Regions from separate parts of the Brevibacillus sp. genome, predicted to be linked through region 2. Evidence: predicted binding sites of a transcription regulator. Region 2 holds the regulator's gene; each other region holds the start of a gene.
The links. The regulator LexA, encoded in region 2, represses DNA repair genes until DNA is damaged. The targets are predictions, from matches to a motif close to CGAACATATGTTCG.
Positions count from the first base shown of each region.

Region 1: a site for LexA is predicted at 2,444-2,457, ahead of ruvC (crossover junction endodeoxyribonuclease RuvC). Genes of this name have one in related genera too.
Region 3: a site for LexA is predicted at 1,844-1,857, ahead of DEP07_RS01455 (WYL domain-containing protein). Genes of this name have one in related genera too.

Region 1 is NZ_DOTK01000031.1:2,071-6,828, reverse strand. It holds gene DEP07_RS07420 (DUF2905 domain-containing protein) at 51-269, opposite strand; gene ruvB (Holliday junction branch migration DNA helicase RuvB) at 266-1,264, opposite strand; gene ruvA (Holliday junction branch migration protein RuvA) at 1,269-1,886, opposite strand; gene ruvC (crossover junction endodeoxyribonuclease RuvC) at 1,883-2,383, opposite strand; gene DEP07_RS07400 (hypothetical protein) at 2,508-2,699, opposite strand; gene DEP07_RS07395 (hypothetical protein) at 2,834-3,925, shown strand; gene DEP07_RS07390 (BofC C-terminal domain-containing protein) at 3,983-4,552, opposite strand.
Region 2 is NZ_DOTK01000026.1:128,397-133,154, reverse strand. It holds gene DEP07_RS06380 (CD3324 family protein) at 1-129, opposite strand, end outside; gene DEP07_RS06375 (DUF4269 domain-containing protein) at 414-983, opposite strand; gene DEP07_RS06370 (DUF456 domain-containing protein) at 1,110-1,595, shown strand; gene lexA (transcriptional repressor LexA) at 1,643-2,266, opposite strand; gene yneA (cell division suppressor protein YneA) at 2,579-2,914, shown strand; gene DEP07_RS06355 (DUF896 domain-containing protein) at 3,007-3,204, shown strand; gene crcB (fluoride efflux transporter CrcB) at 3,301-3,666, shown strand; gene DEP07_RS06345 (HelD family protein) at 3,704-4,758, shown strand, end outside.
Region 3 is NZ_DOTK01000005.1:144,376-149,133, reverse strand. It holds gene DEP07_RS01460 (glycosyltransferase) at 1,096-1,749, shown strand; gene DEP07_RS01455 (WYL domain-containing protein) at 1,876-2,091, shown strand; gene DEP07_RS01450 (hypothetical protein) at 2,777-3,424, shown strand; gene DEP07_RS01445 (VanW family protein) at 3,968-4,758, opposite strand, start outside.

The sequences.
Region 1 (4,758 bases), on a different contig from region 2:
CAGCTCCGATGGCGTAAGCTTTGTTCTACATGTGCAAAAGAGAAGCGCTCTCACTTGAAAAGCCGGATGACATACATCAGAAGCGACAACACAACGCTAATCACAATACACGTCACAATCGGAAAATAAAACTTGACGTTTTCCTTTTCCACGACGATATCTCCCGGCAGGCGCCCCAAAGGCAAGAAGCGTCCGCCCACCTGCCACAACAAGCCGATGACGATCAGGACGGCCCCGCCGATGACGAGTAGCTTGGCTATCGGATTCACGATTTCATCTCCCGCCCAAAATGCTGGTACGCACTCGGGGTGAGCACACGTCCCCGCGGCGTCCGCTGCATAAAGCCGATCTGCATCAAATACGGTTCGCAAACGTCTTCTACCGTTTGCGCCTCTTCCCCGATGGTGGCGGCAATCGTATCCAGTCCGACCGGACCGCCGTCAAAGCGCTCGATAATCGCAAGCAGCAGCTTGTGGTCGATATGATCCAGTCCGCATGCATCTACTTGCAGCCGCTCCAGCGCTTCTTGCGCAATCTCTGTCGTGATGACGCCCTCGCCCTTGACCTGAGCAAAATCGCGTACGCGCTTCAACAGACGATTCGCCACGCGCGGGGTGCCACGCGAGCGTCTGGCAATCTCCTCTGCCCCGCCCTCGCGAATGATGACTTGCAAAATGTCAGCAGCCCGCGACACGATAAACGTCAGCTCGGGAACCGTATAAAACTCCAGCCGGTTGACCACGCCGAATCGGTCGCGGAGCGGAGCGGAAAGCATCCCTGCTCTCGTCGTCGCTCCCACCAGTGTAAACGGCGGCAAGTCGAGGCGAACGCTGCGCGCGCTTGGCCCTTTTCCGATGATGATGTCGAGCGCAAAGTCCTCCATGGCCGGGTACAGCACTTCCTCGACGCTCCGGTTCAGTCGGTGTATCTCGTCGATAAACAGCACGTCGCCCTCTTGCAAGTTGGTCAAAATCGCCGCCAGGTCACCAGGGCGTTCGATGGCTGGCCCGGATGTCGTGCGGATGTTGACGCCAAGCTCGTTGGCGATAATTTGCGAAAGCGTCGTTTTTCCCAATCCAGGCGGCCCGTACAGCAAGACGTGGTCTAGCGACTCTTTGCGCATTTTCGCCGCTTCGATGAAAATTTTCAAGTTTTCCTTCACATGCTGCTGTCCGATGTACTCATTCAAATAACGGGGACGGAGGCTCAGTTCCGCAGCATCCTCTTCCCAGTTCATGTGCGTCGTAATAATTCGCTGATCCAAAATCCTACCCCCTCATGAGCAGGGCAAGCCCTTGCTTGATGAGCTTTTCTACACTCTCGCCCTCTTTGGATTTCTCCGACAGCGCGTTTCTGATTTTTTGCAGCTCGCCATCCGAATAGCCGAGCGCCGTCAAGGCGTCGAGCGCTTCGTTCAACGCGGATACCGCCTGCTCGCCTGCCGTCAGATCGCCGGCTGCGACAGTCAAAATCGCCGATGGCGTATAGCCGACCAACTTGTCCTTGAGATCGAGAATAATGCGCTGTGCCGTCTTTTTGCCGATCCCGGGGAACTTGGTCAAGTATGTCACATTTTCTTGTTGCACGGCCATCACGAGCTGCTCAGGTGTAGCAGCCGCGAGAATCGCCAGGCCGCCTTTTGGCCCGATGCCGCTCACGTCGAGCAGCTTGCGGAACAAATCGCGTTCGTCGCGGGTCGCAAAGCCGTAGAGCAATATCGCGTCTTCGCGGACATGATGGTGCGTATACAGCTTCGTCTTGCTGCCCTCGTAGCGAACGAACTGGTACGGATTGGGACAGAACAGGCGATACCCGATCCCTCCAGTCTCTACGACTATGTATTCTGAATCCAGGTAACAAAGTGTCCCTTCCACAAAATCAATCATTTTTGAACTCCTTCCGAGATGGAGATAAACGCCTTAAACTGTGCGTGCGTAATCGCAATCCCCAACGCATCCGCCACGTCATCCGGCTTTGGCACTTCTTTCAGCCGCAAGAGCAGCTTGGTCATTTCCTGGATTTGCTTCTTCTCTGCCCCACCGTACCCGGTCACCGCCTGCTTGACTTGCATCGGCGTGTATTCGTACACGGGCACCCCGGCAAGCTCTGCCGCGAGCAGGATGACGCCGCGCGCTTGCCCGACGGTGAAGGCGGTTGTCACGTTTTTATTGAAAAACAGCTTTTCTACTGACATTTCATCTGGTCGATACGTTTCCAGCAAGCTTTGCATCGCTTCAAAAATTTGTTTCAGGCGAAGCGGAACAGGCAAGCCTGCCTCTGTCTGAATGCTTCCATACTGGACGGGACGCAATTGGCTACCCTGCTTATCCAGAACCCCAAACCCAACGATCGCAATGCCAGGGTCGATTCCTAAAATGCGCATAGTCCACTCTCCGTAGGCTTAAGTTTCTACTCTCTACTGTATCACAAAGCGCCCGAAAAGCGAACGTGTATTTCCATGCAAAAGCCCGCTCCTGCTTGCGAGGAACGGGCCATACGGCGTCGCTTTAGTGTTTGTTCATCCCGAGTGTATCTGACACATCATGCTGCATGTGGGCATATTCATCCACACCGCTCTGCATTTGCTCCTGGATTTTGTTGATCTGCTGGTAATTGAGCTTGTTGTGTCCCTGATTCAACTGAACGTACAAACGCTGATGGAACTGGTCTTTGTAGCTACCTCTTGGCATGGTAGACATATGAAAAGACTCCTCCTTCGATCACCGTATGCCTACAGTATGGCGTGCGACCACAACGCTTATGATGCCAAGATTTACACCTCATTGCCCTGCTTTTGTCAAGACAACATAACTGGTGGAGGTGCTTTCATCCGGTGCGACACTTACGATTTGCTTTCGTATTCATCTGTCTTCTCCTGACGCTGTTGATCCCGGAGCCATCCGCCCAATCTGCCCATGCCAAAAGCAAAGAAGAAATCACGGTATCTGTCTCGGTCTCACCCGCTTCTTCCTTTCACTCCACGTTGACGTTTCGCGCCCAGCACTCGTTTGTGAAGCAGCTGCTGCGTGCAAAGACAGTCGCGGCCTATGTGAATCCATACTGGGTCCGCGCGACTCTTGTCGTGCACAATCGCTATTTCTTGTACGATCACGACGGGAATTTGTTTGAAAAGGAACGCCCGCTGCAATACATGCTGGGCGCAAACTTGAAACAAAAAATCGAAGATCTGGTAGCAAAAGTGGAAAGTGTGCACTACGCCAAAGCAACTCCGTGGGAACAAGTCAAGCAGACTTTCGGCCGCATGGAATACGCAACCGTCATCGACCTGGAAACAGGGGAACGGTTTCACGTCCAGCGCCGGGCGGGCAGTCGCCATGCCGATGTGCAACCATTGACACGTACGGATACCCAAACGATGAAAAAAATTTATCAGGGCAAATGGAGCTGGAAGCGCAGGGCGATTCTCGTGGAGGTCAACGGCGTTTATTTCGCCGCCTCGATGCACGGCATGCCTCACGGTGCGGGGGCTATCGCCGGAAACGACTTTCCCGGACACTTTTGCATCCACTTTTTTGGCAGCTCTACCCACAAACGCAAGGAGCCTGACCCGAGCCACAGCCTGATGATCCAAAAAGCTTCCGGCTCTCTGGCCGCGAACTTGATCGGGGCATCTGCCGAAGAGCTGGTCGGCTATTTTTTGACCGCCCTGCACGAACAGGACATTCATTCGCTGCGGATGACGACAGACGGCTTTCCGCTGCCAGATCGCCTGGCGCAAGTAGCATCGATTCGCAAAACCGAGATGGTCATCCCTGCCGATGAAAAAGGTCCCTTGCTGCTGGAAGTGCCCGTTCATCTGACCTACTTCACGCGGAACAACGACGAGCGCAAGGAAAAGTGGACGTTTGTCCTCCATCGCCCGGTTCCGTGGGACAGATGGCGCGTCATCGCGGTAGAGCTATAAGGCTATAAATATAGAAAAAAGCCGGAATCGCTCTCCGGCTTTTCCCTTCCCTGATGATCATGGCGAATCCAGTTGAAACTCCCCATACGTGGAAAGAATGCTGTTGTACTCCGCGAGATTGCGGATGCGAATGCCTCGCTTTAAGTTCTCCAGCTCTTCTTTGGGCAGATTCGCTTCCATTTTCTCCGTATTGATCCGGTAAAAAGTCTGGATGACGTCCTGTTCCGTTGGCACACCGTGAAACAAAGTCAGCATGCCGTCCGCTGACAGTCCGAAATGACCGTTTTCTTTGCAGGCAGGAGAAATGTCCTGCTCCCTTTTCATCAGGATCATCTTGGCGGCATCGGAAGTCACGATCTCCCAGCCTTTGTATTCTCCCATCGCTTGAGGGAGATATCCCGTGCCGACAGGACGCCGCTCTTCGTCTCGGACACCACACAAATAGCTTCGCGTCAATACAAGCTCATATGGCTTCCCTGTCACCTCGGCCGTCCTGCCTATGCCCGTGTACATCAACTGCGAAAGCCCCGTCCCTTTGCTTCCGCTGCCTGCCAGCAGGATGCCCAATACGACACCTGTGAGAAGCGCCGCGCTCCACGATGCGTACACCATCCATTTTTTTCGCATTGTTCGATGAACCCCTTCACAAGCTTTTTTTCTAGTGTCGCCATGTTGGATCGGGGCCATACATGAATCACTCAACATTCGTAATTGGCTAGAAATTCACTTCCACGAAACGACAAAACGAGGAAACATTTTATGATTTTTGTCAATAGCCAAAATTTAATAATCTTAACCTGCAATTATCTACCAATCTATTGATTCTAGTGATA
Region 2 (4,758 bases):
GGTTTCCCCCTGCACATACTTCTGGATTTCTGCAATCAGGCTTTCTGGCAGCATATTGGCTGCATTCGCATATTTCATTTTCGCTCGCTCCTTATTTTGGCATTCAAATAAGGGGCAAAGCCGGAAAATAAAAAATGAGATACATAACGGTAGGCGATGTATTGTCTAAACGACTGTCCACCTCATGCAAAGTATCGCCTTTTTATTTCCAGGCTTTGCATGAGACGCTGCAGTATCTGGCAAACTGAATCCATTCACCAACCATACACCCCCTCGATCACGATTCATACCTTCCTGTGCAGTACGCAAACTCTGCGCAGTTCCTTCCATTATAGATCATCTTGCAGCGATTTTCATGCGCAGATGTTTGCGAGCGCTTTGCCAAGTTACTCAAAAAACACGATCTTTGCGGCTTATCGGCCGACGATCAGGTCAAGCAACTGATCATCTGTCCATGGCTCCAGCGCAAGCAACGCTTGGTACGGGTCAGCTCCCGGGATGTGAAAGTAGGAGGCAAAAGCTGGCTCTGTCTTCAAGCCGTTTTGCTTGAGCTGGCGGATGTGCTGCCGCGCTTTCGGTCCTGCCAGTTGCAGCAAGCGATGTTCGATGATCATGTGCCGATACGCGTTTTGTTGTTCGACGGGGCGCGGTTGGGCAAAAAGCTCGAACCAGAAGCCGTGGGCAAAAAAGGAGACAAGACATGTGGGCACAGCTTGTACCGGCATGCGGGCTTCCTGGTATTCTTCGCAGTCTGCGTAAAAGCTGCGGGCGATCTCGGCGAACAGCTCAAGATCGTAGCATTCGCAGACGATGTCCAAATCGCTGTCGCCAATATCGATGTCGAGCGGAATCGTTCCGGCGAGCACCGGATCAAAAGCTTGCAGGCGTTGCAATACCGCGCTTTGTTCGATGGCTCGTGCGGCTGCTTGCTGTTTTGCTGTACCGTTTCGCAAATAGGTGAGATCACGCCAGTTTCTCGTCATAGAAAACTCCTGTTTCGTTCGGTATTTGCAGATGTTTGTCGCAACAAGTATGATAGATTCGCGAAAACAAGTGTGCAACAAAAATCGCTTTTGCTCGTATTACCTATGTGAGGGGAGTGCATGCAGATGGATATTTTACTCTGGATCGTTGTTTTGGTGCTATTCGCGCTCAGTATTGCAGGTATATTTTTGCCTGTGTTACCCGATACGATTTTGCTGTGGGCAGGCTTTTTGCTCTACCACTTTTTCATAGCAGATCCGGGAGCGGGGTTGCCAGCGTCCTTCTGGTGGGGAATGGTGGTATTCAGTATTTTGCTGTACGGCGCTGACTTGTTGACCAACATGTATTTCGTGAAAAAATACGGCGGCTCCAAATGGTCGTCGGTGGCGGCTGCCGCAGGGATTTTTCTCGGGATTTTCGTGTTCCCGCCATTTGGGATGATCATTTTGCCGTTTGTCTTCGTCGTGCTGGTGGAGCTGTTGGTGCAGAACCAGCCTTTCGAGCGGGCGGTCAAAGCGGGCTTTGGCTCCCTGATCGGCTTTTTGGGAAGCGCAGTAGTCAAAGTAGTGTTGCAGGTGACCATGATTATCTGGTTTTTCCTCGCCAGATAGAGAGAAAAAAGGACAGCGATGGCTGTCCTTTTTTGTATGTCGCGAAATTAGTGAATGAGGCGGTAGACGCCGATGACTTTGCCGAGAATGGAAACGGCGTCCAAAATGATCGGTTCCATCGTGGCGTTCTCAGGCTGGAGACGGAAGTGGTTTTTTTCTTTGAAAAAGCGCTTGACGGTTGCTTCGTCTTCTTCGGTCATGGCGACAACGATATCTCCGTTGTTTGCTACATGCTGCTGGCGCACGATGACGTAGTCTCCGTCGAGGATTCCGGCGTCGATCATACTGTTTCCGGACACGCGCAGCATGTACACCTTGTCTGAAGTCACGATATTTTCTGGAAGCGGGAAGTATTCCTCTACGTCCTCAATCGCCGTGATCGGTTGCCCGGCGGTTACTTTCCCGATGACAGGAACGCGGACAACGGAGTCTTCGAAGTTGTCCTGGAAGCGATCTTCTTCAGACAACAGCTCGATCGCGCGCGGTTTGGTCGGGTCGCGGCGAATCAGGCCTTTCTTTTCCAGGCGGGCCAAGTGGCCGTGTACGGTAGAGCTGGAAGCCAGTCCGACAGCTTCGCCGATTTCGCGCACAGATGGAGGATAACCTTTGTCGCGAACTTCCTTCCGAATGAATTCGATGATGGCTTGTTGTCTGCTAGATAATTTTGACATAAAAAGACACCCCTGATTTCTCGAACATATTTTCCTATATTATACCATGGGAGCTTGCGTTCGACAAACATAAGTTCGATAAAAAGGCGAACAGGAATTTTTGCCCGAAAGAACGTTTCTTGTCGAATGGTTGGTGCGAGCCAGAAGCATGGCTGTTCGCGGATTGTCCCATACCAAAAGGGGAATTGGCCATCTTGCCGTCACCTGCGTGAATTTTGCAAAGGGGCAGGTTTTCGTATTGACATGAACATATGTTCTCATTTATGATTAGGGTACGAACTTATAGAACGTATGTTTGCAGGAGGTTATCCCATGAATGTCATGTCTATTCCTAACCGTTTTGAAAAAGAATCGTCCCGTCGCGTCCGTTTTGGTATTACCAGAGGCCAAGCCCTGTTGTTCCTGATTACGTTTTCTCTCTTTTTTTACTTGTTGACCGAACTGGTGTTTGCTTCTTCGCACGCTGAGCCGCTAAAAGGAACAGAAGTGACGGTTCGCGACGGTGACAGCTTGTGGACCATTGCAGTCCGCCATCAAACGGAGACGGTCGATGTACGCGATCTGATCCAGGATATTAAAGAGGCGAACGATCTGCAGAGCAATCTGATTTATCCGGGACAGACCTTGCTCATTCCCGATCCGAAATGATAGAAAGCACTTGCCGGTTCGTCTCCATCTTGCGAGTTCGCCCTGATGTGATATAATTAAACGGCATTACTACTGGGTGGGAGGAACCGTACGTGGTATCTGACGCGGAAATCAAACGAATCAACGAACTGGTCAAAAAATCGCGCGAGGTTGGTTTGACCGATGAGGAAAAGCAAGAGCAGCAAGCTCTGCGACAAAAGTACATTGATGCGGTCAAGGCATCGCTGAAAGCGAATCTCGATTCCATCCGTTATGTGGAAGATCTTGAAGAGAATCGTCCCAAACATTAAGCTCACTTGTATTGATAAGGCAGACATCCTTGCTTGACGCTCGGGTGTCTTTTTGTTCCTTATGACTATCAGGTATTCGACAGAGGAGGAAAACAGATGGCGTGGGTGGCTGTAGCGGTAGGCGGTGCTGTCGGTTCATTGTTTCGCTATTGGTTGTCTTTGGCGGCGAATCAGCCGGGGTGGCCAATCGGCACCTGGTTAGCCAACATCATCGGCTCATTTTTGATCGGCGTGTTGTTTGTGATCGGCAAAGAGCGGGGAGGCATTTCTCCCGAAGTGTATATTTTGTTTACCACAGGGGTTATGGGTGGCTTCACGACGTTTTCCACCTTTTCTCTGGAGGTTGTTTCTTTTTGGGGCGACGGGCAATGGCTGCGCGGGACGCTGTATGCACTCGCGAGTATCGTGGTCGGGCTGTCCTCATGCGCCGTAGGGATTTGGCTTGCCCGGCAAATGCAATAATAAAAAATAATGGATAAAGCTGAGAGGGGGGATGGGTGTGAGTACCCAGCACCGCGATTACGAAGCAGAACAAAACAAGCTGAAAGAGACGATTGCGCTCATTGACGACGAGATTGTTCAACTGCGTGAGGAAATTAACGAAGCAACCGATGACTATGTGAAACAGGTCGTGAACTACAACAAGGCCAAAGATTTGCGGTATCTGGAAGATCACGGGCGAGACAAACCGTATTTCGGACGTGTGGATTTTCTCAAAGACGAGATTTACGAGCTGGATCAGGTGTATATCGGAAAACGCGGAATTGTCCGCAGCGATACGTTCGATTCGATTGTCGTGGATTGGCGAGCGCCCATTGCCAGTCTCTATTACTCCGGAGAGAGCAAGGATGCGTTTTACCGGATGGGGCGCGAGATTGTTCGCGGAGAGGTGCGGTTGAAGCGCAACTTTGCGATTGAGGACGGAGAGATTGTCGGGATTTACGATGGAGCGGTGAAAGAGACGATCAATCGGGAAATGGGGCATCCGGACGAGTTTTTGCAGGAAGGTTTCATCGACGAGTTTTTGAACGCGAATTTGAATATGGCCAATGACAGTCGCTTGAAAGATATCGTGGCGACGATCCAGTCAGAGCAAAATGAGATCATCCGTGCGGAAAAAGATCGGCCGATCGTCGTGCAAGGGGTGGCAGGTAGCGGAAAGACGACCATCGCCCTGCATCGGCTGTCGTACTTGATCTACAACTATCAGGATACGATGATGTCGAAAAAATTCATGGTGTTCGCGCCAAACCGGATGTTTCTTACGTACATATCAGAAGTGCTGCCTGAACTCGGCGTCGATGATGTCCAGCAGTCGACATTTGTGGATTGGGCGGCGCGGCTCGTCAAACCGCTCATGCCAAAAGGCTGGCGGATCGTCAGTCCCGACAAGCCGTTGCAGCTGTTTTTTGAGGAAGGTCAGGATCAGCGTGAACAGGAGATTACTCGCAACAGGCTGCGCTTCAAAGGCTCACTGGCGTGCAAGGAAGCGATGGAGCAATACATTCGCTACGTGATTGAGACGAGAATCCCTTTCAAGAAACTGAGTTTTCT
Region 3 (4,758 bases), on a different contig from region 2:
TATCCAATCGGCTGTTTTGTTATCACTTGCTACGTGGATTCAAATGTTGCATTCAAATCTTGTAAATATTTACGCTTAATTGGCCCGTTGTAAATCTCCTTTGTTATCCGTTGATGGAACGCCGTGTGTAATGTCCATCTAAGTGGATTGACTCCTGGCAATACCAACTACACTCTTGCTGAAGATGCAGCTCACAATGCTTCTTCGCCTATCGGTTTGCCTTTCTATACTGGTACTGCAGATTAGACAGCACTCTAATAGCTATTACTTTTCGAAGTCGCTCAACCGAGCGGCTTTTTCTTTTGGAAAGGGGGAAGAACACGGTTGTTCTAGAATCACTTGGAAGTTGGGTGCAAAATACGAGTAAAGTCTTGGATCAGGATCATTTTATTTACTTGTTCACTCATCCAGGCGCGGACTGTAACAGTGCACCTGTCACAATCTCACCAGACGGGCCAGTAATGGCAGCAGGACATGACGCTTCAACAACTTATGCATTGATTCCGCTAAGTGCTAGTAGAATTGTGTCACTTGGATCACTCAGCAGAAGCGTTTTCCAGAAGATATGGAAGACGGGTGACGTTGCTGACCCAGTGTACCCGCATAATTTGATCAAGTTTGATTGAGACGGATAGGCTAGATAAGTATGATGTTGATAAGCCTGACAATTTTATCGATAAAGAAACGTCTACGGCCTTGAAGCTGGAGGGCTGGAAACGTGAAGCCGGCTTGAAGGCAATTGACAGTGTTTGACTGCCAAAAGACTACTGAACAACTCGAACGCCTGGAAAAAGCGATTGACTAACGATCCAGCAGGCGGACTGAGCGAGTTGCCCTGGCTCATGTTTACGATGCCTGACCGGACGACAGAAAAAACAACGCGACAAAAACACAGCCCTCCGTCCGGGGGATAACCGGGGAGGGCTGTTGCCTGTTTGAACAACTCCATGAGCATTTCATCTATCTTTTGGCAACCATTGAAAACAACCCTAAATAACCTCAAAGTGGCAAGTGTAATGTATAAAATCAGGTATCTAAACCATAATAAAACAGCCTGAAAAGACTTATTTCCTATGAACAGAGGAGCAGATGAATATGAAAATCAAGCGACTGCTTGCGTTACTGTTGACCTTGACGCTCGTTTTTAGCATGATGCAGGCAGTAGTATCCGTGCAAGCTAAAGAGGGGAAGGTAGCTGATTCAGTTTGCCTCAGTCCCAAAATGGTGCAGTTGAAGACAGATATGCAGAAAGTCTGGATCGACCATACAATATGGACGAGAAGCTACATTGTCAGTGCCATATCGAATCGTCCAGACCAGCAGGACGTTTTGGACCGACTTTTGCAGAACCAGCAGGATATCGGGAATCTGATCAAGCCTTATTATGGGGAAGCCGCCGGAAATAAGCTGGCTGATCTTCTCAGAGAGCATATTTTGATTGCAGGGAAAATTGTAGCGGCTGCCAAAGCGGGCAATCAGGCGGATGTGAAAAAGCTGGAGGCGGACTGGCATAGAAACGCTGACGATATTTCGAAATTTTTAAGTGCAGCGAATCCGAACTGGCAGTTTAAAACGCTGCAAGATATGCTTTATGCGCACCTTCAATTGATTACGGAAATAGTTCTGAACTGTCTCAAAGGAGATTGGAAAGCGGATATTGCAGCAACGGACAAAAACGAGATCCATATGATTCATTTGGCGGACATTTTGACAGAAGGCATCGTCAAGCAATTCCCTGAAAAATTTTAACCGGGTAGCTATAGGGCAGTTCGACGCTTCTGCAAAGCTCCACAAGTGTAGAGCTTTTTTTATTTGCATGTTCGTATTATGTTCGCATACAATACAAACAAACGTTCCTATCTGGAGGCGAACAGCATGAAAAGGCAACTGCAAAGAGCCATACAACAGCATCAGTACATCCGGATTATTTACCTTGGCAGTGACGGCCGCACTACACAGCGAACTTTGCGTCCCATCGAAATTTCAGACGACCGACTGAAAGCGTACTGCCTCACGAGAAAAGCGCCGCGTGTCTTTGTAATCGACAACATCCTTGCGGTACAGTCAGTGGCGAACCGCCATGCTGTCTGATCTCTTGTAACATATGGAAGGGTTGGTGTGTTGAGAGGGCATTCCAGATAGACAATCCGTTCTCGATCCGATTTGTTCTGCCGAAGCAACGAGAAGGGGTCCTTCAGCTGAAGAAAGACAAGAAACTGGTAAAATGCCTCTTTTAAGTGGGGTACTTCCCGTCAGCAAGGTTCTATTTTTTCGGATCTCGACCTGGTCGTTCCACCGCGGGCGCATCTCTGTGATGTACTTCTTATCTATGTAACGGCTGGACATTTTTGTGATGCTTTGAAAGTGGATTAGTTCCAGCTGTGTAACATCGCCGCTGAGAATGTTTCGCGCTGCGATTTTGAAAAAATTTTCCGCTCACGCTTCTTCATGCCCGTTACCAGTTACCTCTCGTCGTTTATTAAAATCTTTCTCCCGATGTCCTTACTTAGCGAAGGCGCTATTAAGCGTTAAACTAAGGAGGAGATTGTGATGATGAAAAAATTTCTGAATTGGGCCCGTCGTTATGGCAATTGAAATGATCATCCATTGGTTTAACTGATCTTCTGGCATGGGGCTGGAGATTCAATTATCCCGCCATTCATCAAATCGCGCGGGTTGAAACGATAACTTTAGTTAGCTGCAAGATAAGCTTGCTCCCTTTACCCTAAATCTGCCCGTTGTAAATCTTTATCTTCTTATTTGTTGATGGAACGTCGTGTGCGATGAAAGTCGCTCGCACGGTGTAGGTCCAGGGCGACCTGGAAATAGCTTATCAGTAACAATCGAACAGACAGCACTAAGTGCGGAACAAGTCCAATTTAGATGGAGGTGGTCAGATAGCGACTATGCCGATTACATGGTGGCTTATGTAAATGGGCAGGAATACAGGGTCTTCAATTACGGAGAGACTTATGGATTTGGTGCTATTAAAACATTACGTGCGGATACAAGCTATGACATCACGCTTCATTTTTACAAGAATAATGTCAATATCGCCCAAGGCGAACTGCATATCGTTACACCGCACGATGATACAATTGCTCCAAACGTGAATGCAATGCTTGGAAATCACACATCGACCACGGCAGATTTTGAGGTTTGGTCAGATGAGCCCGGGACTATTTACTATATCTTCGTTAGGGACGCGGATTTTAACGTTATGCCTAATAAAAGTTTGATTATGGCCGGGAATGATCCGAGAATCGTACGATCTGGACAATTGAATGTAACAGCCGATCAACGGAAACAGGTGCTTTTGGATGGATTTACTATTACCGAGCCAGGATATTGGACACTTTATTTAGTATCGGAGGATTCGGCGGGTAATATTTCAAGTATCCAAGGAGCAGGGTTTTCTCTGTGAAAAACGTCGATACTTTTTTCAGCAAACGGGATGTGACTGTTTGCGGTCAACAAAACGGTCATGTCGTTTGTTGATCCAAACAAATTAGTCGTTGGCGGCTGATCCTTAGGATTTATCCTGGGGTTTTTTCTTGGAAAAGCTTGAGTAAAGTGCGGAAGAGTCGGTCAACCGAGCGGCTTTTTTGACAAGGAAGATGAATAAGGTAATGAGGACATTTGCCAATAACTGCCCTAATCACCAGAGGAGCAAGTCAGAGAGAGGCACAATCGAGCTGGACTTCCTTCCTTTATGGCTTATGGCTCGCAACGATTTCGGTCGTGCCAAACATGCAGATTGAACAGCCAGAAGTGGCTGAACGTCTAATCGAGTGTCAGCTAACGGGTAAAGACATGTTGGCTAAAGAATCTTTACATTCGTACCGCAAAAAAGGGGGCAGGAAACAGGGCAGGCAAGATAGCAAATGTTTTGGCAGAACGGAACAGCGGGTGTTGACCACTCAACAACTTTTGCATTACGGCAAATCAAGATAGGTTCTTGATGCCCCTACCGAGTTATTTCATATTTGACTTCAGAATAATTGTGAATCATCAATTCTTCATGCAGAAGATTCCCGGTTCGTTTATCAATGACTCTCCTCCATATTTCGTTCTCTCTAAAATTTTTCCCGTCTATATGATGGAATTGATGATTTCTTTCTTCCAAATGGTAGGAAAAGGGCAACTCGTTTTCACAAAAGACAATTCCTTTTAGATGTTGGTCGGTTAGCCAAACGTGAAATTGAAATTGATCATTGGTGGGATTAAAGAAACGCAAATCCACGTAATTAAAAAATACGCTTGCCCCACTCCCAAAAGGCAAGACCCTATGCTCGTCTGGAAACGGATCAAAACTATGATGATGTCTCTCCGTGATTTCTAACGGTGTATGCAAGGCAAGCCAAAAAAGCAAGTTCGCTAACTGACACAACCCTCCCCCAACACCTGTTTTCACTTCACCTTGCGATAACAGCAATCCGTCAATATACCCTTTGCTCGATGTAGGTTTCCCAATTAAATGCCAAAACGAAAAGGTTTCACCTGGCTTCAAAACAATCCCGTCCATGGATTTTAGGGCAATGCGTAGATTAGTAATTTTATTTTCCTGTAACATCGGATCGGATGTACCCAATTTTCTCCTTAAAAGCGATTGATGTCGTTTGACTACATGGGGGAAGCGATCAACCATTCGCTCATTGGCAAAATTCACAAACAGATTGCGAGTCGTTCTCTTTAAACGAAGCTGAAGGATTCTGAGTTTGTAGACTAAAGGCATTTTAACTGCGAGCTGTTTTATCA